One region of the Xylocopilactobacillus apis genome, then DNA from elsewhere that is predicted to be linked to it. Evidence: a T-box and tRNA genes for the amino acid it is inferred to sense, from the RefSeq annotation. Region 1 holds a T-box; the other holds one or more tRNA genes.
The links. The T-box of region 1 lies ahead of asnS (asparagine--tRNA ligase). A T-box ahead of a tRNA ligase gene usually reads a tRNA of that ligase, here a tRNA-Asn.
Positions count from the first base shown of each region.

Region 2: it encodes a tRNA-Asn, which carries the amino acid that the T-box ahead of asnS (asparagine--tRNA ligase) is inferred to sense. The anticodon was not compared.

Region 1 is NZ_AP026801.1:516,820-529,529, reverse strand. It holds gene R8749_RS02465 (acyltransferase family protein) at 1-1,016, shown strand, start outside; gene R8749_RS02460 (6-phospho-beta-glucosidase) at 1,345-2,790, shown strand; gene celB (PTS cellobiose transporter subunit IIC) at 2,800-4,095, shown strand; gene R8749_RS02450 (PTS sugar transporter subunit IIB) at 4,121-4,429, shown strand; gene R8749_RS02445 (PTS sugar transporter subunit IIA) at 4,441-4,758, shown strand; gene R8749_RS02440 (MurR/RpiR family transcriptional regulator) at 4,771-5,532, shown strand; gene asnS (asparagine--tRNA ligase) at 5,628-7,016, opposite strand; T-box leader at 7,071-7,309, opposite strand; gene R8749_RS02430 (D-2-hydroxyacid dehydrogenase) at 7,432-8,421, opposite strand; partial or broken gene R8749_RS02425 (Rpn family recombination-promoting nuclease/putative transposase) at 8,784-9,671, opposite strand; gene R8749_RS02420 (hypothetical protein) at 9,801-10,031, opposite strand; gene R8749_RS02415 (hypothetical protein) at 10,117-10,368, opposite strand; gene R8749_RS02410 (hypothetical protein) at 10,681-11,073, shown strand; gene R8749_RS02405 (response regulator transcription factor) at 11,122-11,805, shown strand; gene R8749_RS02400 (sensor histidine kinase) at 11,798-12,710, shown strand, end outside.
Region 2 is NZ_AP026801.1:951,003-963,712, forward strand. It holds rRNA gene R8749_RS04500 (23S ribosomal RNA) at 1-1,383, shown strand, start outside; rRNA gene rrf (5S ribosomal RNA) at 1,440-1,556, shown strand; tRNA gene R8749_RS04510 (tRNA-Asn) at 1,562-1,634, shown strand; tRNA gene R8749_RS04515 (tRNA-Glu) at 1,692-1,763, shown strand; tRNA gene R8749_RS04520 (tRNA-Thr) at 1,767-1,839, shown strand; tRNA gene R8749_RS04525 (tRNA-Leu) at 1,899-1,984, shown strand; gene R8749_RS04530 (C39 family peptidase) at 2,084-3,208, shown strand; gene R8749_RS04535 (ECF transporter S component) at 3,234-3,836, shown strand; gene R8749_RS04540 (cold-shock protein) at 3,981-4,181, shown strand; gene R8749_RS04545 (cation-translocating P-type ATPase) at 4,283-7,030, shown strand; gene metG (methionine--tRNA ligase) at 7,114-9,111, shown strand; gene R8749_RS04555 (TatD family hydrolase) at 9,111-9,917, shown strand; gene rnmV (ribonuclease M5) at 9,907-10,476, shown strand; gene rsmA (16S rRNA (adenine(1518)-N(6)/adenine(1519)-N(6))-dimethyltransferase RsmA) at 10,469-11,296, shown strand; gene R8749_RS04570 (Veg family protein) at 11,389-11,628, shown strand; gene glmU (bifunctional UDP-N-acetylglucosamine diphosphorylase/glucosamine-1-phosphate N-acetyltransferase GlmU) at 11,757-12,710, shown strand, end outside.

The sequences.
Region 1 (12,710 bases):
CACAATTTATCGCTTCTATCATGATTATCTTCATTCATTGTGGTCAAATCTTTAATAACGAAATTATGCACTTTCTTATAAAGACTGTTATAGCAAGAATTGCAGTTCCTTTATTCCTTGTTTCTACCGCTTACTTTTATAGAAAAAAGTCAAAAGCTGATAAAAGTTACCATCGAAAATATTTCATTCGTCAAATCAAAACTTATTTATTTTGGAGCTTATTTTATCTCCCTTATTGTATTCACTTCTTAATACAAAAACACATTCCTTTATTTCTAACACCTTTTGCTCTTATAATTGCCTTATTTTACACTGGTGTTTGTTATCATTTATGGTATTTTCCAGCTCTGTTTTTAGGTCTATACATTGCTAAATATCTATTTAAAATTTCTAGAAAAATAACTTTTCTCATTGCCATGACTCTTTATACTTTGGGATCCTGTGAAACGTATAGCAAGATCCTTGATCCGAATCTTTTTAGAATTTACACCATCTACAAGAGCCTTTTTTTCACCACTAGAAACGGTTTATTTTACGTTTTACCTTTTATCATCATTGGATTTTTTCTTGCAGATTTAAAACCAAAAAGTCTTCTTTACAAAAAAAGAAAATTCTTCCTATGCAGCTCCTTCTTTCTTTTGTTCATAGAGACTGGTTTTATTTTCTTTCGCCAAGGTGACGACAAAAATTTCTTGTTCTCGCTTATTCCGCTATCATTTTTCTTAGTAATGCAGTTATTAAATCTTAAAAACAATATAAAGATCTCTCGTCAGTTAAGAAAATTGGGGCAATTCATCTTTTTTATCCATCCGTTATTTATTGAAATATTTAAATTAAATCTAAATCTTATTGGTTGGCAGTTGTTTTTACTAACTGCCTTATGTTGCTTAATATCCTATATATTTATTCAAGGCATAAAAAAATTACCAAATACTTCTCGGATTATAGCAAAAAGCGGTCATTTAAAATCTAAAATCTCTAACATTTCTTCCGCAACAAATGAGAACATCCAATAATAACAATGCTTTAAAAAAAAAGTTATTTTTGTTCACTCCAAAAAAAATATAAAGATATTTTTTTAATTTATTGTTTCAGAATTCTAAAATAATGTTTCATAACTTTTAAAATTCTACAAACTACGTTTAATAAGTTCAACAGCAATAAAATTAAATAATTTAAAATTTATAACAGACTTGTTTTAAGTGCCTACTTACAAAATATTTGATTTCAAATGGAGAATTCGTTTCCATTCATGAAACACATTTACTTCTAAAATTGGCTCAATACTCTTTAAAATATGATAAATTACAAATTGTAAGCGATATCAAAAAAGGAGAAGAACGAGTGCAAGGAAAGAAAAAATTACGAAATAATTTCTTATGGGGTGGAGCAGTAGCTGCTCATCAATTAGAAGGTGCTTGGCAGGAAGGTCACAAAGGGGTCAGCGTTGCTGATGTTATGACCGCCGGCGCTAATGGGGTTGAACGTAAAATTACAAAAGGGGTTCAGCCCGATTTATATTATCCGAACCATGACGCTATTGATTTTTATCACCATTATCCTGAGGATATTAAACTCTTTGCAGAGATGGGATTTAAATGTTTCAGAACTTCTATTGCTTGGACAAGAATTTTTCCTAATGGGGATGAGACCGGTCCCAACGAAGAAGGATTAAAATTTTATGATGATCTTTTTGATGAATGTCTAAAATATCAGATTGAACCGGTTATAACTTTGTCTCATTTTGAAATGCCGTACCATTTAGTTGAGAAATATGGAGGGTGGCGAAATCGAAAACTAATTGATTTCTTTACTAATTTTGCCGAAGTTGTATTTAAACGCTATAAAAACAAAGTCAAATATTGGATGACTTTTAATGAAATTAATAATCAAACCGATTACCAGAATAGTTTTGCTATTTTTACTAATTCTGGTTTAATCCCAGAACAAAATGAAAACATTGAAAGAACTATGTATCAAGCTGCTCATTATGAACTGGTGGCAAGTGCCATAGCTGTAAAAATAGGACATCAAATTAATCCTAACTTTAAAATTGGTTCAATGATTGCGATGGTTCCTTTATATCCAGCTTCTCCAAAACCTGCAGATATTATGAAAGCTGAGAGAGCAATGCAAAGCCGCTACTGGTTTCAAGATGTTCAATCACATGGTAAGTATCCCGATTGGCTAAAACAGTACCAAGACAATGAAAATTGGAATTTAGATATTACTGATGAAGATTTAAAAGTTTTAGAACAAGGAACTGTGGATTATATCGGGTTTAGTTACTATATGTCTCGTTGTGTAGAAGCTCGTAACGATGAGCCTTTAAACTATCATTACAATGAACATGAAGATAACGTTTCGAATAAATTTGTTAAAAAATCCGAATGGGACTGGCAAATTGATCCTGAAGGACTACGTTATGCAATGAATTGGTTAGCTGATCGTTACGATGTACCGCAATTTATTGTGGAAAATGGATTTGGTGCTGTTGATAAAAAAGAAGCTGATAGCAGCGTACATGATCAATATAGAATTGACTATTTAAAAGCTCATATTGAACAAATGAAGTTAGCAGTTACTGAAGATGGAGTTGATTTAATTGGTTATACTCCTTGGGGCTGCATTGACTTAGTTTCTGCAGGAACTGGTCAAATGTCAAAACGTTATGGATTTATATACGTCGATAAAGACGACGAAGGTCAAGGAACTTTAAAACGATCAAAAAAAGATTCATTTGATTGGTTTAAACGTGTCATTGAGTCTAATGGAGAAAAATTGGATTAGGTAAAAAATATGTCTGAAAAAAAATCAAGTAACTTTTTAAATCAAAAATTAATTCCATTTTTTAATAAACTAGCTGCTTCCAGGCATTTAGTTGCAATGAGAGATGGAATGACTGCAGCGATTCCTGTAATTATTATCGGATCTTTTTTCATGATCATTGCTCAGTTTCCAATTCCTGCTTATCTCAATTTTATGGGTAAAGTTTTTGGGCCGCATTGGAGCGACGTCGCTCAGTATATAACAAACGCTTCATTTCATATTATGGGATTGGTTGCCGTTGCTGGAATTTCCTATAGTTTAGCTAAAAGCTACAAAGTAGATGCTTTTTCTGCAATGATTATTGCAATTGCAGCTTTTATTTTAACCATTCCCTTAAAAACTGATAAAGGCGGCGAAATGTGGGTCCCTTTAAAACAACTAGATTCATCCGGTTTATTCATTGCAATTATTGTTGGACTCTTCGTAACAGATCTATATGTTTGGATTGTCCACAAAAACTTAACAATAAAAATGCCTGATAGTGTGCCGCCTGCAGTTAGTAACTCTTTTGCATCTTTGTTTCCTGGAGCAATTTCATTAATCGTTGTCTGGTTAGTTCGTCTAGCTGTCGAAGCTTCTCCAATGAAAAGTATTCCAAATGTGATTGTTTTCTTCCTACAAGCACCTTTGGGGCAATTAAGCAATACTTTAGGCGGGGCATTGGTTACTGAATTAGTAATTAGTATTCTATGGATTTTTGGAATCCACGGATCCAACACTGTAGCAGGGGTTCTTCAACCAATATGGTTAACTGCAATGGCACAAAATGCTGCTGCCTTAAAAGCCGGTCATGTTCTGCCTAATATTGTTACAGAGCAATTCTACGATAACTTTATTCATATGGGTGGTTCTGGCGCAACAATCGGATTAGCATTATTAATTGCTTTTACTTCAAAAAGCAAGGAATATAAAACATTAGGTGAATTAGTTGTAGGGCCTGCTGTTTTCAATGTTAATGAACCGATTATCTTTGGACTGCCAATTGTACTAAACTATAAAATGGTCATTCCATTTATAGCTGCTCCATTAGTAAATGTAACAACAACCTACTTTGCTATGAAATTGGGCTTAGTAGCTAAAACAATTGGGGTAATGGTACCTTGGGTTACTCCACCTGTTATTTCAGGATATATTGCAACTGGTCATATTTCAGGTGCTGTAATGCAAATTATTAACATTGTTTTAGATTTATTAATTTATTGGGTTTTCTTTAAGAGTATGGATAATGATAAATTAAAACAAGAACGGGCATTGGCTGCCGATTGAATTATAAATAACAAGGAGTAATATCATGAGTGAAAAAACAATTATGTTAGTTTGTGCAGCAGGAATGTCAACAAGTTTACTAGTTAGTAAAATGCAAAAAGCTGCTGAAGAAAAAGGAATTGACGCTAAGATTTTTGCAACATCTGCTTCTGATGCAGATGCTAAAATAGAAAGCGAACATCCGGATATTTTAATGTTAGGACCTCAAGTTGGATATATGTTGGATGATTTTAAAAATAGAGTTTCAATCCCAGTGGAAGTAATCAACATGCAAGATTACGGAATGATGAATGGACCTAAGGTGTTAGACCAAGCATTATCTATAATTGATTAAAAGGGTAAAAGATGGAAGAAGATAAAAATCTACAGACGATTATGGGATTGATAATGAGCGGTGGTAATGCTAAAGGATCTGCCTTCGAGGCAATCAAAGCTGCAAAAAGTGGCGATTTTAATTTAGCTGAAAGCAAATTAAAAGAATCTGATAAATTCTTAACTGAAGCACATAACTCTCAAACCGACATGCTGACTCAAGAAGCTAACGGCAATCACACAGAAGTAACATTACTAATGGTTCATGCCCAAGATCATATGATGAATGCTATCACATTTAGAGATCTTGCTGGTGAATTAGTTGATCTATACAAAAAGTTAGCAAATTAGAAATATTTACTTATGGATAGTAGAATTACTACTATCCTTTTTATTAAAGAAGATTTAATTATGGAACAAAATTCACATTTCACTAAAACTGAATGGAAAATTTACCAATACATTCTTTCTCATCTTCAACAAATTACATCTTATTCACTGCGCCAATTAGCACTAAAAATAAATGTATCTCCTGCTTCAGTGGTAAGAACCATCCAGAAGATGGGTTTTAAACATTATAGTGATTTATGCAGACAATTAAAAAAAGAAAATCAATTGGATGATGTAATTGATGATGTTACTTACCAAGCTAAATATTACTTTAACCAACCGATCATCGAAAGTTATGATAAACAAATTCAAATTTTTAAAGAACTGACATCAAATTGCAAAGACTTTCTATTCTTTGGAATAGGTACATCCAGCGATTTGGCAGCATATGGTGCACGACAATTTGCTAACAACGGACAAAATTCATTCGTAATTAAAGATCCCTTTTATCCAATTCAAAAAACTCACGGCTCTTATAAAGATAAAGCTTTAATCGTCTTGTCAGTTAGCGGTGAAACTCCTCAAGTGATTGAACCAGTTCTAAATTTTCAATCCAAAGGAGCAAAAGTAATCAGCATCACTAATAGTTCTGATAATACCATTTCAAAGTTATCTGATTTAAATTTTTGTTATTTACTTGAGTCGAAAATTGTCAGCAAAACTTTAAACGTGACAACTCAAGTCCCTGTTGTTTATATCTTAGAAAGGCTATCTAGAGCTTTAAACTCTCTATAAACGTGAGTATTAAAAAACTTCTACTGCATATTTGTAGAAGTTTTTATTTTAATTAAGTGCAGAAAAAAAGCCTTCTCACGAAGACTTTCAATAAACTAAAATTCGGCATTTCCCGGTGTTCTTGGAAACGGAAGAACATCACGAATGTTTTCCATTCCAGTAACAAACATCAGCAAACGCTCAAAACCAATTCCAAAGCCAGAATGTTCAGTTTCACCATATTTTCTTAATTCCATATACCATTTGTAAGAATCAGCATCTAGGTCAAAATCAGCAATTTTTTGAGTTAACTGAGCAACTCGTTCTTCACGCTGGCTTCCTCCAAGTAATTCACCAATTCCAGGAACTAATAAATCAACTGCTGCAACTGTTTTACCATCATCATTATCCCGCATGTAGAATGCTTTAATTTCTTTTGGATAATCTGTTACAAATACAGGTTTCTGAAACACTTTTTCGCATAAATAACGTTCATGTTCAGTTTGTAAATCAATTCCCCACTTAACTGGATATTTGAATTCTTCTTTAGCTGATTCTAAATATTCAATGGCTTGAGTATATGTAATTTTTTCAAATTTATTATTTGCTGTCGCTTCTAATCTATTGAGTAAATCTGAATCAACATGATCATTCAAAAATTGAAGCTCATCCGGCGCATTTTTTAAAACATACTTGATTACTGATTGTAATAGTCCTTCAATTACTACAATTACATCGTTTAAATCAGCAAAAGCCATTTCTGGCTCAATCATCCAAAATTCTGCCGCATGTCTAGTAGTATGAGAATTTTCTGCTCTAAAAGTTGGACCAAAAGTATAGATATTTCTCAAAGCAAGCGCAAAAGCTTCACCTGTTAACTGACCACTAACAGTTAAGTTAGTCTCCTTCTTGAAGAAGTCTTCGCTTTCGTCTACTTTTCCTTCGTCATCTTTAGGTAAATGGTTCAAATCTAGTGTTGTAACCTGGAACATTTCGCCCGCACCCTCGGCATCACTACTCGTAATGATCGGCGTATTAACATAGACAAAACCGTGTTCTTGTAAATATTGATGAATTGCAAAAGCAACTAGTGAACGAATCTTAAATACAGCGTAAAAAGTTTTTGTTCTTGGACGTAAATGGGCAATTGTTCGTAAATATTCATAAGAATGCTGCTTTTTCTGTAGGGGATAATCTTCATCTGAATGGCCAACCACTTTAACTTCACTAGCGTGAATTTCAAAAGGCTGCTGAGCTTTTGGCGTATCAACAACTTCACCAGTAACTTGAATCGTTGTACTGATTGGAAGTTTAGAAATTTCTTCATAATTTTCTAAATCTGCTTCGGCAATTACTTGAACATTTTGTAAACAACTTCCATCGTTCATTTCAATAAAACTTAAGCGCTTAGTACCTCTAATCGTTTTTAACCAACCCGTAACGGTTACGCTTTTTTCGCTATGTTCTTTTTCTGCGTATAAATCTTTAATTAACTCTTGCTCCACTTTAATCTCCTCAATTAAATTATTTAGATAAATAAAAAAGCTCTCCATCCTTGTTAATAGGACGAAAAGCTAATTCGCGGTACCACCTAATTTGTTTAATAAATAAACCCCTCTATGAGTAAAATCTTACTCATCCAATTTAACGTCTTGGTTACGTCTAAGCCTACTAAACAAAAGTCGTTCAGTTAGAAACTCCGAAGGGTTCTTCCCAAGTAAAATACTGATTGAGCTTCCACCATCCTCAATTCGCTGGCAGGTAGTTACTTGGTACTCGTCTTCATCACCGCTGATTATTGATCTAGATTTTTTTCTAATCTAACACGCTAAATTATTTTTGTCAAAAATTTGAATGAAAATAAGATTAATTACTTACACTGTAATAAATGAATTACTATCCCCCTAATGACCGTAATTCTTAGTTTACCGTATGTTCGCTGGTGCCGCCTTCGATGATACTAAGTGCATCATCTAAAGAAATATCAACCATATTTTGAACAGCAATATTAGTATAAAATCCAACGTGAGGAGTTAAAATGACGTTTACCATACCACGTAACTTTTTTAATTGTTCGCTTGGAATTTCTTTACCCCTTAGATCAATATTGAAGAAATTCTCTTCCCCAGTTAATGTATCAAGAGCAGCTCCTGCGATTTGTTTATTTTCTAACGCATTAATTAATGCATCGGTATCAATGACTGGACCCCGACATTCATTAACAATATAAGCCGTTGGTTTCATCATGCTTAAGGCTTCAGCATCAATTAGGTTCTTAGAAGTTTCATTTAAGTCAACATGCAGACAAATAACATCTGATTCTTTTAAAACTTCCTCTTTTGATTTAAAAGTTAAAATCTTGTCCAACTCATGGTTAGGTTTAACATCAAAAGCAATAACCTTAGCTCCTAAAGCGTTAAACATCTGAGCACTAGTTCCGCCAATTCGACCAGCACCAATAATACCAATCGTCATTGAATGGATTTCCGTCGCTTGAAGCCCCGCCCAACGAAAATCCTGCTCAGCCATTCGAGCATCAAACTGCTGTAAATTACGAATTAAACGCATAGTATGCGTTAAAGCTAATTCAGCTACCGAACGAGGAGAATAGGCTGGAACATTTGTGATAGTTAATCCATTTTCTTTTGCTAGCTTTAAATTAAAAATATCATAGCCAGCCGTTCTGGTAGAAATTTGCTTAAATCCCATATCTTTCAGTTTTGGATAAACCCTATCGTCAATAACCCCCCGCTGCTGAATTACGACTCCGTCGTAACCTTTTATCTTATCAACAGTATCCATGCCTAATTCCCAGTCTACCGTATCAATCTCCGATCCCGGATGGCGTTTCTGCCATTCTTTAATTGCAGGTATTTCGTCATCTCTAACGCTTGTTAAAATAAATTTCATTCAATTCCTCCTTCTAACAAAAAAACCTAACTGATTTTATAAATCCGTTAGGTTTAATAATATTTTTTAGTTCCTAACAGATTTCAGACCTGTTAGGCTTATTTACTCATGAAAATAAACTTTCGTTCCAACAGGTGTAAACACTTGTGACTTAGTATTTGCACCTATTAAATAATAAGTACAAACACTAACAAAATAAACGAAAGTATAAATAATTATTCAATTGTCGCAGTTTATTAATATTTACCAATAATCTACTCCCGATTTCATTGAATAAACGTAGTGTAATCCATGTAGTAGACAAATGTCAACAAATTTTGTGAATATTTATCCAACATTTTATAAAATTGGCATTAAAAGTGTTATTCCAAGTCTTTAATTTCATCAATCTTTAATCCAGTGAATCTATGAATTCTATCTATAGTTTCTCCCGCTTTAAGCATCTTCCTTGCAGTCTCAATTTTATTTTGCTTAACGCCTTGCTCTTCGCCTCTTTTTCTGCCTTCTTCTTCGGCATACAACATCTGTGCATCCAGCTTTGATCTCGCTCTCTCTACGGCATCCAACATCTCTCGTTCCTCCATCTCTAAATTTTCATAACTTGTTACTTTATATGCATCCTGCAGGTACTCCGGTGCTTCTTCGACCCTTTTATTGCTCTTTAGATAATCGTACCAATACGGCATCTCTCCTTCAAGCGTGTCTCGGGGCTTTGTTAAATCAAAATATATCACACTCAACAGCGGTAAGCCATCTTCATTCTTTAACTCTATTTTATTCTTTACATCATACATCGTAAATCGATGATACGCTTTGTCGTCTTCTTTAAATAAATCAAAGTACACGATGTTAATCCCATACACTGGTCTCAATGACCCATATTTATCCTCTTTAATATCATCCTTTAATTTCTCTAGATCTCTTCTCGCATAATTCGACACATATTTCTATGACAGGTAATGCAGTGAACGTTCGATAAAATGCGCTTCTCTTCTTACCTGCAGTTCGATGGTTACCAGACTTCCGTCATCAAGCCGGGCTAATACATCAACCTCTGTTTCTAAGAATTCCTGCTGATCTTCCGTCACTTTAAAGGTTCTAATATTATATGGATTTTCGATTATTACATCTACAACGTTTAAACCGATCATATCATGAATGAAGCCGATTAAAATATGACGGTTCTTGGGTGAGGCAAATAATTTTTTAAATAATAAATCATTTGATGGTAAAATTTCTCTTTTGCGCAATTATATATATCCTTCCTTTTTTAGGCTTATATAAAAGATTACGCAAACGAGATCCAATTCTTAAATTCATCAAATTATTGTTTAATTGTACTAAATTTTTCCTTTTAAAACAAAAAAAGAGTCTGACCCTTAGATCCGCCACTTCTTTTTCTTACGCCTGTTGCGGTTGTCAGTAACCTTAAACTGGTGATCGTCACTCTTGTAGTTATGAATGCGTTCTGATCCTCGACACGTTCCAAAATCAATAGCTGGCAGTGCTTCTAACAACACTATTCCACGCTGATCCCAAACATAAGTCGTTGTCTTAGTCAGATTTGCTGAAGCTTGCTGAATTTCAGCAGCCGTGAGGACGTCACCCAAGGGATCATGATCACTTCCTGTCCACCCTCACGCCACTTATTATCTGTTGCATCGTAATTTTCCGTTGGTTCATTAAGATCATTAATCATCGTGGAAAATACTTTATTTTGTAGTTTATCGGTTTAAATTTATGCTCTTTTAATCCAGTAAATTTCTTAATTTGATCAGCAAGTTCACCATCTTTCATTTTAGTTTTCGCTGTTTTAATTTTGGGTGGTTTAATCCCTTCTCGGAGTTTTAGCTGTAACGCTTCACGAGCCCCTATTTTTTTTGCCTCTCCTCTACATATGATTTGATCATCTAGTTTTAATTTTGATATATTTATTTCTTCCAACAAATTTAAATTCTCCTTTTCTATATTTTCATAATTTAGGACATTTTTAACTGCTTACTTACATTTTTTCAGTTTATATTCTTCCCTTTTTATGCCATATATATAAAATTACGCAAAAATCTAAATATAAGAACTTTTTGACTAATCGATCAGCTGTCTATACTATTCTCAATCCTCTAATAATGGTATTTTTAACTTGTCTAGTTTAAAAATATTTGGTAATGTCGACTTATTAAAGCTTTTCTAAAGGTTTCTCCTTTATATTTATCTCGTCAGTTGAAAACAATTGACAAAAATTACATGGAGGAACCAAACATGAAGAACTTTAAAAATAAAAAGATGGCTGTCTTAACTCTTTCTATCGCCTTACTTTCGGTCGGAGGTGCAACAGTCTTCGCTGCTAGTAATTTAACAGATGTAAAAGGATCTATTGATAACAGCGGTAAAGTAAAATACAGCACTGATAATGGGAAAACCGAAAGCACTGAACTGCCTGACGGAGCACACTACTCAAAAGATAAAAATGGTGTTACTTCTATTAGCGTTGGAAATGGCGAAGCTCCAAAAGAGCCTGAAGATTCTAGTGAAGTCAAAGAGAGCTCTAGCCTCAGTGTTAAAGAGGAAAAAGGCAAAACTCTTTATTCAGTTGATGGTGGAAAAAATTGGAGTGAGTCAATTCCAAAGGGATATGAAAAAAATTTCAAATAGTAAATAATAGCAGGGATTTGTTCCCTGCTTTTTGATAACGGTAATAAAATGAGAATTTTAATAATAGAAGATGAAGCTGCGATTGCTGATGCAGTTGCAGAAGTACTAAAAAGAAATAGTTATTTAGTTGATGTTGTCTACGATGGTGAAGATGGGCGAGATTGTGCCCTAAGTGCAATTTATGACTTAATTATCTTAGATATCATGCTTCCCAAAATTGATGGAATCGAGATTCTAAAAGAAATTCGTAAAAATAAAATTTCGGTCCCCATAATTATGCTTACAGCTAAAGGACAAACTGAAGATAAAATTGTGGGACTGGATAGCGGTGCAGACGATTATATAACTAAACCTTTTCATGTTGACGAATTACTGGCAAGAATTAGAGCTATCGAGCGGCGACCACAAAGCCTTGAGGTTCAAGGACTTCATTTTGGCGACTTAACTTTTAATCCTCATACTCATGAACTTAACTGCCAAGAAAATGAAGTCACTCTATCTCCAAAAGAAGCTAAAGTAATTGAAGTTTTAATTCGTAATAAAACAATAGCGACTTCAAAAGAACTTTTGATCGAAAAAATATGGGGCTACGATTCTGATGCTGTTGATAATAATGTTGAGATCCAAATGTATTTTTTACGCAAAAAACTAAAATCACTTAAATCCACAGTTTCTATTAAAACAATCAGAGGCTCTGGCTATCTCTTAGATTCAGGTAACAATAATGCTTAAAACTTTTAAAAAGAAGATTTTACTGCTTCAAATTAGTCTAATCTCGCTTGTTTTTTTGGCTGCTCTTATTTCTATTTTTACAATTTTTTCGCATGAACAAGAAAAGCTCATTGACAAATCAATGGAATCTATCGTGAGCCAAGCAACTTCGTCAATTCAAGGATCTTTACCTGATCCAAAAGAAAACACTCAAAGTAATGAGATTTCATCATTTGAATCATCAGCCGTGGTTGAGGACAGCAACAATATTTTTTTCAATGCAAAGTTAAATAAAGATCGTACTATTAAAGAGATGTTAGCTCCTTTTATTAAAAAAAATAATTATAAAAAAATCGTCGCTGCTGTCAAAAAAGACGGTCACAACAAAGGAAAAGTTGTTGTTAATGGCCATACGTGGAAATATCAGATTTCAAACGCTTCTAAGCCTAATTTTAGCAACGAAAACGGTCAAATCGCGGTTAGTACAGAAGTTGATCATAATTCTTTAATGCTATCCTGTCTTGATATTACTGCAAATCAAGAATTAATTAAGAAAACTGGATTATTATTCCTTTATGTTGGAATCGTTGCCTTATTGTTGATCTTAGCCCTCAGCTTTTACTTTACAAACCTGTTCTTTAAACCCGTAAAAAAGACTTGGGAGAGTCAGCAGAGATTTATTGCCGATGCTTCACATGAGCTGAAAACCCCAGTTTCTATTATCAATGCTAATGTAGATGTTTTACTTTCTGAACCTGAAAATACGATTGTCTCGCAAGAAAAATGGATTAATAACATTTTGCACGGGACGAAACGAATGGAGAAGCTCATTGAACGAATGCTCAAACTATCTCGCATTGAAAGCGGTGAGCTTCCAATTCAAAATAAAGAAGTGAATCTAAGTAAAATCTTAGAGAGCGAAATTG
Region 2 (12,710 bases), 430 kb from region 1:
GAAAAGCTTTTTTCTGATAATGGTGAGATACGAATGGGAGCGAAATTAAGTAGCGAAGGTACAGATTTCACACTGCCGAGAAAAGCTTCTAGTGAGGGAGTATATACCCGTACCGCAAACCGACACAGGTAGTTGAGGAGAGTATCCTAAGGTGAGCGAGAGAACTCTTGTTAAGGAACTCGGCAAAATGACCCCGTAACTTCGGGAGAAGGGGTGCTGGTTAAGAGATTGATCAGCCGCAGTGAAAAGGCCCAAACAACTGTTTATCAAAAACACAGGTCTCTGCAAAATCGTAAGATGAAGTATAGGGGCTGACGCCTGCCCAGTGCTGGAAGGTTAAGGGGAGCTGTTAAGAGTAATCTGAAGCAGTGAACTGAAGCCCCAGTGAACGGCGGCCGTAACTATAACGGTCCTAAGGTAGCGAAATTCCTTGTCGGGTAAGTTCCGACCCGCACGAAAGGCGTAATGATTTGGGCACTGTCTCAACAAGAGACTCGGTGAATTTATAATACCCGTGAAGATGCGGGTTACCCGCGACAGGACGGAAAGACCCCATGGAGCTTTACTGCAGCTTGATATTGAACATTTGTGTAATCTGTACAGGATAGGTAGGAGTCAAAGAAACTTGGACGTCAGTTTGAGAAGAGACGCTGGTGGGATACTACCCTGATTAGATGAGTGTTCTAACCTACTACGAGAGATAGAGGGACAGTGTCTGGCAGGCAGTTTGACTGGGGCGGTCGCCTCCTAAAGAGTAACGGAGGCGCCCAAAGGTTCCCTCAGAATGGTTGGAAATCATTCGTAGAGTGCAAAGGCAAAAGGGAGCTTGACTGTGAGACAGACAAGTCGAGCAGGGAGGAAACTCGGGCTTAGTGATCCGGTGGTACCGCATGGAAGGGCCATCGCTCAACGGACAAAAGCTACCCTGGGGATAACAGGCTTATCTCCCCCAAGAGTTCACATCGACGGGGAGGTTTGGCACCTCGATGTCGGCTCATCGCATCCTGGGGCTGGAGTTGGTCCCAAGGGTTGGGCTGTTCGCCCATTAAAGCGGTACGCGAGCTGGGTTCAGAACGTCGTGAGACAGTTCGGTCCCTATCCGTCGCGGGCGCAGGAAATTTGAGAGGATTTGTCCTTAGTACGAGAGGACCGGGATGAACATACCGCTGGTGAACCAGTTGTCTTGCCAAAGGCATCGCTGGGTAGCTAAGTATGGAATAGATAATCGCTGAAAGCATCTAAGTGAGAAACTAACCTCAAGATGAGATTTCCCATACCGCAAGGTAGTAAGACTCCTCTAAGAAGAAGAGGTAGATAGGCTGGGAGTGGAAGTACGGTGACGTATGAAGCGGACCAGTACTAATAAGTCGAGGTCTTAACCGAGACGAGAGCATTGATGGTAGTAGATATTTAGTTTTGAGTGTCTGAGAAGACATGAGTGTGGTGGTGACAGCAAGAAGGGAACACCTGTAACCATATCGAACACAGAAGTTAAGCTTCTTAACGCCGAGAGTAGTTGGTGCGTAAGTGCCTGCGAGGGTAGGAAGCTGCCACACTTTATTCCGGCTTAGCTCAGTTGGTAGAGCGCTTGACTGTTAATCAAGATGTCGCCAGTTCGAGTCTGGCAGCCGGAGTAACATCCAATCATTAGATTGGATTTTCTTTTCAATAAGTAATTATTGAAAAGTTATGACCCGTTGGTCAAGTGGTTAAGACACCGCCCTTTCACGGCGGTAACATGGGTTCAAATCCCGTACGGGTCATTGGCCGACTTAGCTCAGCTGGTAGAGCATCGGTATCGTAAACCGGCGGTCGGAGGTTCGAATCCTCTAGTCGGCATGATTTTCGATTTTTTATTTGTGAGTTGAGTTTTAAGTTTGCTTTTAATTTTATGTCTTGCGGGTATGGCGGAACTGGTAGACGCGCAGGATTAAGGATCCTGTGAGAGCAAAATCTCATGGAAGTTCGAGTCTTCTTGCCCGCATGTTTAAAAGCTATTTGTTGGATCATTTTGTTATGGTTCAACTTTTTTTGTTTTTTAACTTTTTTATATTAAAATATATTAAAGGTATAGGAGATATTTATGTTTAAGTTGTTTAAGAAAAAACTATTGTTTTTTTGGGGAATATTAATAGTGATGTTAAGTCAGAGTTTGCCTCTGGTTAATGGCACCTATGTTAATGCTTCTTCCGTTACCTCCTTTGTTGGAGTAATTGATTATGTTAGTGGTTACAGTGTAAGAGTTTATCAAAACAATGGAACCGTAATGCAACCTACTACTAAAATGTTGTTGGATGGAACAACCTGGAAAGTCTTTGACACTTCTATCGTTAATGGTATTGAATATTATAATTTAGGTGGTAATCAATGGGTTCAATCTAAATTTATTAAAAATTTTGTTGCACCTAAGTGGGACGGACAATCGTATTTAACAATTGGTTATGAAGCTGGTTATGGAATTGCGGTTTATAAAGATGCTGGATCGTCTTCTGTAGTTCCTGGAAAAACTTTAAAAAATGGCACAACCTGGAAAGTTTTAAGCCAAAAAAATGTTAATGGAACTCCTTGGTATCAACTTGGAAGTAATCAATGGGTAAATGGAAAATATACTTTATTTGGTAAAGTAAGCTCTTCTAGTGTTAAATTAAGTGTTCCATATCATAGTCAATACGTACCTGTTTTTGCTCCTTGGGGATGTGCCTCTACAGCAATGGCTATGTTAGTAGAATATGAAGGGCCAACTGTTGATCTTCGTTATGCTCAAGATCATCTTCCTATGTATCCAACTCCGGGTGGTCAAAAAGGTAATGTTTATACAGGTGTAGGTTTTGGATATGTTATAAATTCAACTGCCTTAACTAAATATGCACAAAATTGGAATACCAATGTCAGAAATATTACTGGTAGCTCGGTTAACACAATAAAAAATCTTGTTTTAAGCGGACATCCAGTGTTGTATTATGGATTTTCATCATATCAAAAATTACCCGGTGATCAAAGAAGAAATCATTGTAAAGTAATAGTCGGATATGATAACGGCAATTTCTTAATTCATGATCCTTTGTATTATTCTTCTAGTGATCGTTCCGGTAGTGGTGGTACAAGAAGTATTGGATATTATAATGGTTATGATAATGGAGCCATTTATTGGTCAAGTACTTCTAAACTTACTAATGAATATGCTGGTAGTGCTATTTCTATAAAATAGAAGTTTGAAAAAGGAGTATTATTAGTTGAGTTTTGGTAACCATAAAAAGATTTTTAGAATTGCAATATTAAGTGTTTTTATTGCCTTAATAATTGCTCAGTCTTTTTTGCCATTTTTAGGATATATAACTTTAATTCCAGGCTTTCCACAAGTAACAACGTTACACTTAACCGTTATTTTAGCAGGATTATTGTTAGGACCTTTAGATGGTTTAATTATTGGCTTTTTTTGGGGGTTAACTTCATTAATAGTTGCATATACTACACCACCAGGTGGATTAGCTGTTTTGATTTTTCAAAACCCTATTATTTCAATAATTCCTAGGATTTTAACGGGATTAATTGCTGGTATGATCTATAAGCCTTTTAAGAAACTATCACGATTTAAAAGAAGTTTTGGAGCAATATTGGCTTCAATTTTCGGTACTTCTGTTAATACTATTGGAGTAATTTTATTATCATGGTTACTTATAGCTGAAAAAGTTGTTAAGTTTCAACACATCTCCGGTAATTTTTTTATTGGACTTTTATCCATATTTATGGTTAATTTTGTGTTAGAGATTATTTTGTCAGTTATTGTTTGTCCAATTATTTCTGAACTTTTAGTTGATCGAATTGAACAAAGGTGACGGGTAGAGATTTTAGATAATTGATTTTTAAATGTAATATGGTACAATAAGTTATGTATTTTTTCAAAGGGTAGTGGTTCGATAGTTTTATACTTTCCCCATGGTACCTGTGATAGATGCAATTTTTTAGTGGAAGGAAAGTCAATGGAACACGGAACTGTAAAATGGTTTAATCCTGAAAAGGGTTATGGTTTCTTAACAAGAGAAAATGGCGATGATGTATTCGTACATTTCTCATCCATTCAGGGAGATGGTTTTAAAACTCTTTCTGAAGGCGAAGCTGTAACTTTTGATATTGAGGATTCAGATCGCGGACCACAAGCTGTTAACGTTGTAAAAGGTTAATTAGTTTGCTGGAAAAAGCCTAAATTTCGTTTAGAAATGAAATTTTAGGTTTTTTTTTATTATATTAAGTTTATAAATATTTTTTTGGAGACATGTTCATCATGGAAAAAAATAAAAGCTTCGACTTATTAGAAACCGAAATAGATAAGTTTTATAAAGAATTAAATACTTCTTCAAAAGGAATTAGTTCTAACGAAGCTAAAAAAAGATTAAGTTCTTATGGTCACAATATTATTCAGCGGGAAAAACAAGGATCTCGATTCAAAGAATTTATCCAAAATTTTATTAGTGTAATGGCGATACTTTTGTGGGTTAGTGGTTTTATATCTATTTTTGCGGGAATGCCTCAACTTGGTATTGCAATTTGGGCAGTAAATTTAATCAATGGATTTTTTAGTTATTGGCAGGCTCGGGCTGCAAAAAAAGCTACTGATTCTTTAAGTAAAATGCTGCCAAGTTATGCCCAGGTAATTCGTGATGGAAAAATGGTTCAAATAGATGTTGAAGATCTAGTGCCTGGTGATGTATTTCAAATCACAGCAGGAAACAACATTTCTGCAGATGCAAGGATTATTTCTAATGATTCTCTAGAAGTTGATGAGTCGGCTTTAACTGGAGAGTCTAATTTAGTTCACAAACAAGTTTCTTATGAACAGGGGCATGGAAAATTTGGAATTAAAAATGAGATTTTTGCAGGTACGGTCGTATCTTCTGGCAGTGCTTTGGCAGTTGCAGTTAAAACTGGAATGAATACAGAATTAGGACATATTGCAAAACTTACCGAGACTAATAAAAAAGTATCTTCTCCTCTTCAAATTGAATTAAATCGGTTAACTCGTCAAATTTCATTAATTGCATTCATGATTGGTATTGTTTTTTTTATTTCTGCAATCTTTTTTGTTCATTATCCTGCTGCTAAATCATTTATTTTTGCTCTAGGCATGGTTGTGGCTTTTATTCCAGAAGGGCTTTTACCTACAGTAACTCTTTCTTTGGCTCAGGGAGTTCAAAGAATGGCTAAAAAGCATGCATTAGTTAAATCGTTAAATAGCGTTGAGACTCTTGGAGAAACAACGGTGATTGCTTCTGATAAAACCGGCACTTTAACTCAGAATCAGATGACAATTAATCATATTTGGTTTCCTCATAAAATTTATGAAGTAACCGGCGAAGGATACGTTAATAATGGTGAAATACAGTTTCAAAGTTCGAAAATTTATTTAAAAGAAGATGCAGGTCTCCAAAAGTTAATTGATATTGCAGCTTTAAACAGTGATACAGAAATCAAACAAGAAAAGTCGGAAAAGCCAAAAATTATTGGAACTCCTACCGAAGCTGCTCATGATATTTTAGTTGCTAAATCAGGAGCCGATAAAAAAGAAATTATAGCTAGTTATCCAAGAATTAAAGAATTAACTTTTGATTCAAATCGAAAAAGAATGACTACAATTCATCAAATGAATGATGGAAAAATTTTCATTGCAGTTAAAGGGGCACTTTCTAGTGTTATTTCTAAGTGTTCTAAAATTTTTGATAACGGAAAAATACGTGATTTAACAGGAGATGATAAAGATTCTATCAGTAAAGCTGATGATACCTTTGCGTCAGAGGGATTACGATCTCTAGCAATGGCATACAGAATCGATGATAGTAAATTAGACGAATATGACATTGATAATACAGAAAGAGAACTCATTTTTGTTGGATTTACTGTGATGGCAGATCCGCCTCGTCCTGAAGTTTATGATGCTGTTCAAAAAGCTCATCAAGCAGGAATTAAAATTATGATGGTTACAGGAGATAGTGGTTTAACTGCAAAATCAGTTGCTAAAAAAATAGGAATTGTTTCAGATAACGCAAGAATTATTTCAGATACTGATTTAGATAATATGTCAGATGATGAACTTTCTGAAGCTGTAAAAGGTGAGGTGATCTTTGCTCGGGTAGCACCTGAACAAAAATATCGAATTGTTAAAGCAAATCAAAGGAATGGAGAAATCGTTGCTTCCACTGGAGATGGGGTTAATGATGCTCCTGCTTTAAAACAGGCAGATATTGGTATTGCAATGGGAATGACGGGGACCGATGTTGCAAAAAATGCGGCAGATATGATTTTGACTGACGATAATTTTGCCTCAATTGTAACAGCAATTGAAGAAGGTAGAACTGTTTATAGCAATATTCAAAAGTTCTTAGTTTATATTTTGAATAGCAATTTACCAGAAGCTATTCCTTCAGCTCTATTCTTGTTTTCACGAGGACTTATTCCTCTGCCTTTAACAGTTATGCAGATTTTAACCGTGGATCTTGGAACTGATATGTTACCTGCCTTAGGGCTTGGTGCAGAGCAAATTGAACCAGGAGTTATGGATAAACCTCCGCGTCCTCGAAAATCTCATCTGTTGAGTAAATCTATTATTTGGAAAGCTTTTGGTTGGTACGGTTTAATTGCTTCTTTGGTTTCAACAGGTGCGTATTTCTTTATTAATCATTTACATGGCTGGCCGTCAGTTCCTTTAGCAAGTTCAGGAGTATATTATCGGGAAGCAACCACAATGACTTTGGCAGCAATTGTTTTTTCTCAAATTGCTGCTGCTATTAACTGTCGAACTGAACAAACTTCAGTTTTTAAAATTGGCATTTTTAGTAATAAGCATATAGTTACAGGAATAATTTTTGAAATTTTAATTCTAGTAGTTTTGATTTATGTTCCTTTCTTCCAAGGAATTTTTAACACTGGTCCATTAAGTATAAAAAATTGGATTTTTCTCTTTTTAATTCCGATTCCACTGATTCTGATTGAAGAGATAAGGAAATATATTGTTAGAAATTTGCATAAAAATAAGTAAATATTAAACTATCGTCCTTTGGACGATATTTTTGTCTGTAAGAGATGCTATAATTTAGTTAATTCTGTTTTTGTGAGGAAATAATGTCAACGAATAAGAAATTTTATATTACAACTCCAATCTATTATCCTAGCGGAAGACTTCAGTTAGGTAATACGTACACTACTGTTTTAGCTGATAGTTTAGCAAGATTTCATCGTTTAAAAGGAGAATCTGTTTACTTTTTAACAGGTTCAGATGAACATGGTCTTAAGATTGAAAGAAAGGCCGAAGAAAATAATCAAAAACCGATCGAATACCTTGATGAACAAATAGCCAATTTTAAAAAACTTTGGAAATTAATGGATATTTCGTATGATCAATTTATCAGAACTACTGATCCAGAGCATGAAAAAAAAGTTCAGCATATTTTTAGTAAGCTTCAAGAACAAGGGGATATTTATAAAGGAGAATACGTAGGTTGGTATTCAGTATCTGACGAAGAGTACTTCACTGAATCTCAATTAGCTGAAGTTTATCGCGATGAGAGTGGAAAAGTTATTGGCGGTAAAGCTCCTAGCGGTCATGAAGTTGAGCTGGTTAAAGAAGAAACTTATTTTTTCAAAATGAGTAAATATGCGGACTGGTTATTAAAGTATTATCAGGATCATCCAAATTTCATTCAGCCGGCATCCCGGATGAATGAAATGATTAATAATTTTATTAAACCTGGACTAGAAGATTTAGCAGTTACTAGAACTAAAGTTGATTGGGGAGTCAAAGTTCCAGGTGATCCTAAACACGTTATTTATGTTTGGATTGACGCTTTAAGTAATTATATAACTGCTTTGGGATACGATCCTGATCAAAAACAGCAGCCAGAATTATTTGAAAAATTTTGGCCGGCAAACTTACATTTAGTAGGTAAAGAAATTGTTCGTTTTCATACGATATATTGGCCAATAATGTTACATGCACTAAATTTACCATTACCAGATGAAATATTAGGTCATGGCTGGTTAATTATGAAAAACGGAAAAATGAGCAAGTCTAAAGGTAATGTGATTTATCCAGAGACTCTTATTGATCGCTATGGCTTAGATGCAGTTCGTTATTATTTACTTAAAATGATGCCGTATGGCAACGATGGAGTTTTCACGCCGGAAGATTTTGTAACACGTCTTAATTCTGATTTAGCTAATGATTTGGGAAATTTGTTAAGTCGTACTGTAAGTATGATTAACTTGTACAATGATGGTGTAATTCCCAAACTGTCAAACTTAAACAAGGAAGATGTTAGTATTGAAGAATTATCGGTTCAAATATATAAAGATTATGATGAAGCGATGAGCACGGCTAACCTTGGAGATGCGCTAGATGCAGTATGGACATTTATTAGACGTACGAATAAGTATATTGATGAGACGCAACCTTGGGTCAAAGCCAAAGATTCATCATTAAAAAATGAATTAAATGATGTTCTTGCACATCTAGCTGCTTCATTAAGATTTATTGGCACACTCTTACAGCCGATTATGACAGAAACACCTAAAAAAATTTTTGAACAGTTAGGATTGGATCAGATCAGTTTAATTAAAGATTTGAATTTTTTGGATCTTCCAGAAAATTCTAAAGTAGTTGAAAGACCAACTTCTATTTTTCCAAGGATTAAAGCAAAAGAGGAAGTAGAGTTTGTTAGTAAATTGGTTAGTAAGAGTACAAAAGGGAAAGGGCGTGCTCATATGGAAGAGTTGAAGAAAGAAGAACAGAAGTCTATTCAGTACGACGATTTTAGTAAAGTAAAGATGGTTGTTGCTGAAATAAAAGAAGCCGAATTTTTACCGAATTCTGAAAAATTAATCAAATTTATTCTTGATGATGGACACAACCATCATCGCCAGATACTGAGTGGAATTAGAAAATGGTATCCTGAACCGGAGAAATTGATTGGTAAGAAAGTTATAATTGTTGCCAATCTAGCTGCTAGAAAAATGGCGGGAAGCCAAAGTGAAGGAATGATTTTAGCTGGTGAAAATGGCGATGGAAATGTTGTTTTAACTCTTATGCCGGATGTATTAGAACCGGGAGCAGAAATTAGCTAATGGCTAAAATTGACCCGACTTTACTGTTACCACCCCAAGATCATAGTTATCAGATTTTTAATTCTCACTGCCATTTAAATGATGATAGTGAGTTTGAAAATGTTGATCAATTAATTGATGAAGGAAACAAATTTAACGTTACAAATTATATTGTTGTTGGATCGAATCAACTTTTAAATGATCGAGCAATTGGTATTTGCAACAAGTATCATAATTGTTTTCCAGCTATTGGTTGGCATCCGGATTCTTGGCAGGAATATACTGACGAAAAATTAACCAAGTATTTGGATATGAATAATTCTAATTTAATAATTGGCGAAATAGGTTTAGATTATCATTATTCGAAAGAGGATCGAATTGAGCAGCAAACGGTTTTTTCTCTGCAGCTTGATCTTGCACAGCAGTACCAGCGTCCGATATCAATCCATACTCGTGAAGCATTTGAAGATACTATCCGTTTATTAAAGGACAAGAGTATTAATAATGGTATTATTCATAATTTTAATACCGGACCAAAACAAGCGGAAGCATATTTGAATCAAGGATTAATGCTTTCAGTTAGCGGTGTTGTAACTTTTAAGAATGCTGAAGAGTTAAGAGAAAGTCTAAAAATAATTCCTCTTGACCGTTTATTAGTTGAAACAGATGATCCATATTTAACGCCAGTTCCATATCGAGGGAAACCTAATCATCCGGCGTATGTGTATTTCACTCTTAAGTATATTGCTGAATTCCTTCAAATTGATATAAAAACTCTTGCAGCTCAAATTTTTAAGAATACGGAAAAACTAGTTAATGATAAATAATAAAATTAGGTCGGTAGTTGTTGTAGAAGGGAAAAAGGATACTCAGCGGTTACGATTAATAGATCCAAATGTTAGAACTATTGAAACAAGAGGTGCAGCTGTTGATAAAGATATCGTCGCTTTAATAAAAAAAGTAAGTAAGACTGAAGAAGTGGTTGTTTTAACGGATCCAGATTTTTCTGGTGAACGAATTAGGCGGATTATTTCGCAACAAGTTTCAGGAATTAAACATGCTTTTTTAAGACAAAAAGATGCGATTCCGGGAAAAGAGAGTCATCATGCTTCGCTGGGAGTTGAACATGCACCAGAAAAAGCAATTATTAGAGCACTTAATGAAGTATCTCGTGAAGAAAAAGAAAAGCCGAAATTAATTAATAAACTAGATTTAATGAAGTTAAAATTATTGAATTCTCCCGAAGCTAGAATTAGAAGAGAGTATATTTCGGAAAAATTAAATTTGGGTCACGTAAATGGTAATCATTTAGCTGAGAGACTGCAGCTTTTAGGAGTTAGCTTGTCTGATCTCAAAAATATTTTAGAAAAGAAAGATCATGAATAAGTTTAAAACTAAAAAGAGTTTGGGACAGAATTTTCTTGAAAGTTCTCAAACGATTGAAAAAATTATTAAATTAGCTAATTTAACTTCAGACTCAGATGTAATAGAAATTGGAGTAGGTTCAGCCAACCTAACCACATATTTAGCTCAGTCCGCAAAAAGAGTATTGGGATTTGAAATTGACACAAGTTTAATGCCAATTTTAGAAAGAAAATTAAATGATTTTCCAAATGTCTACATTACTTTTGGAGATGTTCTTAAACTTGACCTGAAAGAAGAAATAAACTCAAAATTAGCTAACTTTGAAAACTTAACTGTGGTAGCTAATATTCCTTACTATATAACTTCGCCTATTATTCATTTGTTGTTAGAATCTGGAATCTCATTTAAAAATATAATTTTAATGGTTCAAAAAGAAGTTGCTCAGAGAATAACTGCTAAACCGAATACAAGTGAATATAGTACTTTATCAATATATGTGCAGGAGTTTTGTGATCCAAAACTCGAGTTTATAGTTGATAAAAGTAATTTTTCACCTGCTCCAAAGGTTGATTCTGCCATGATAACTCTTAGACAGCATTTAAATCAAAAGCCATTAACTGATGTTGAATCAGAAATGAAGCTTGTTCAATTAGCTTTTAGTAACCGAAGAAAACAGCTAAAAAATAATTTATTTAATTTAACATCTGACCCTAAGAAAAAAGAACAAATTTCTTTACTTATTGAAGAATTATTTGGAAATTCCAAAATTAGAGCACAAGAATTGTCTTTAATGGAATATAGAAAACTTTTAAGCAAATTAAGAGAAAACGGCTTGTGGTAATAGTTTTGCAGTTTTATTTATTATTTTTTTGCATATTTGAATGTTTTTTTTCATCGTGCTATACTTTTAACAGATGGTTGAGTGAGGTGGATATGCCGAATAATATTGCAAAAATTAAGGATAATTTGGATTCTAAGATTGGACAACACGTTGTTGTCAGAGCACAGGCTGGTCGAAAAAAAATAATTAAGAGAAATGGTACGCTCAAGCAGACCTTTAGAGCGGTTTTTATTGTAGATCTTGATGAACATAAAAGTACTTATGAACGAGTGTCATATAGTTATACTGACCTCTTAACTAAGAATGTAGAATTAAATTTTGATAATGATTAAATATTTTATTGGTTCCATCACATAGTTGTGGTGGTTTTTTTATGTTTAAAAATTTAATTTTTTTTGAAATAAAAGCGATACATAGTTTACTATAAGAGATGAAAAAAAATAATTTGTTGGAGTTGTAAATGGAAAATAGCGTAAATGCAATTATTTTAGCTGCTGGTAAAGGAACCAGGATGAAGTCAAAAATTCATAAAGTTATGCATGAAATTTGTCATCGTCCTTTAATTGATTGGGTTTTAGATGGTGTAGCTGATTTTAATTCATCTCAGATTTTTACAGTTGTTGGTTTTGATCGAGAACAAATTGAACATCATTTACAAAACCGCTCAAAAATAGTTTTTGAAGAAAAACAATTAGGAACCGCAGATGCTGTGAAATCTGTCCGTGGCTTACTGGAAGGGAAAGATGGGGTTACTCTTGTTTTGAATGGAGATTCTCCATTATTAACAAAAGACACAATCAATCAATTGATTGATTTTCATGTAAAAGCTAAAAGTCCTCTCACACTTTTAACAGCGGATTTAGATAATCCTCAAGGTTATGGACGTATTATTCATGATAAAAATCATAAATTTCTAAGAATCGTTGAGCAAAAGGACGGTAATGCTGAAGAACTATCTATTCATGAAGTGAATTCTGGCGTTTACTGTTTTGATAATCGATTATTATTTGACTATATTGATCAAATTCAAAACCGTAATAGCCAAAAGGAATACTATTTAACGGATCTGGTTGAAATATTTAGAAACAACGGATTACAGCCGATGACTTATAAAACTTCTGATTCTGATGAAATTTTAGGCGTGAATGATTTAATTGCATTAAATACAGCTCGAAAAATAATTCAAACTCGTATTAATACTCATCTCTTGAAGAGCGGTGTTCAACTAATTGATCCCGATCATACTTACATTGATGCAAGTGTTCAAATTGGTCATGATACAATTATTGAGGCCAATGTTCAGTTGATGGGAAATACTAAAATTGGTGATAATTGCCATATTGGAATGGGGAGTGAAATTAGAAATTCTATCATCCATGATAATGTTACCGTCACCAGTTCTTTGATTGAGGAA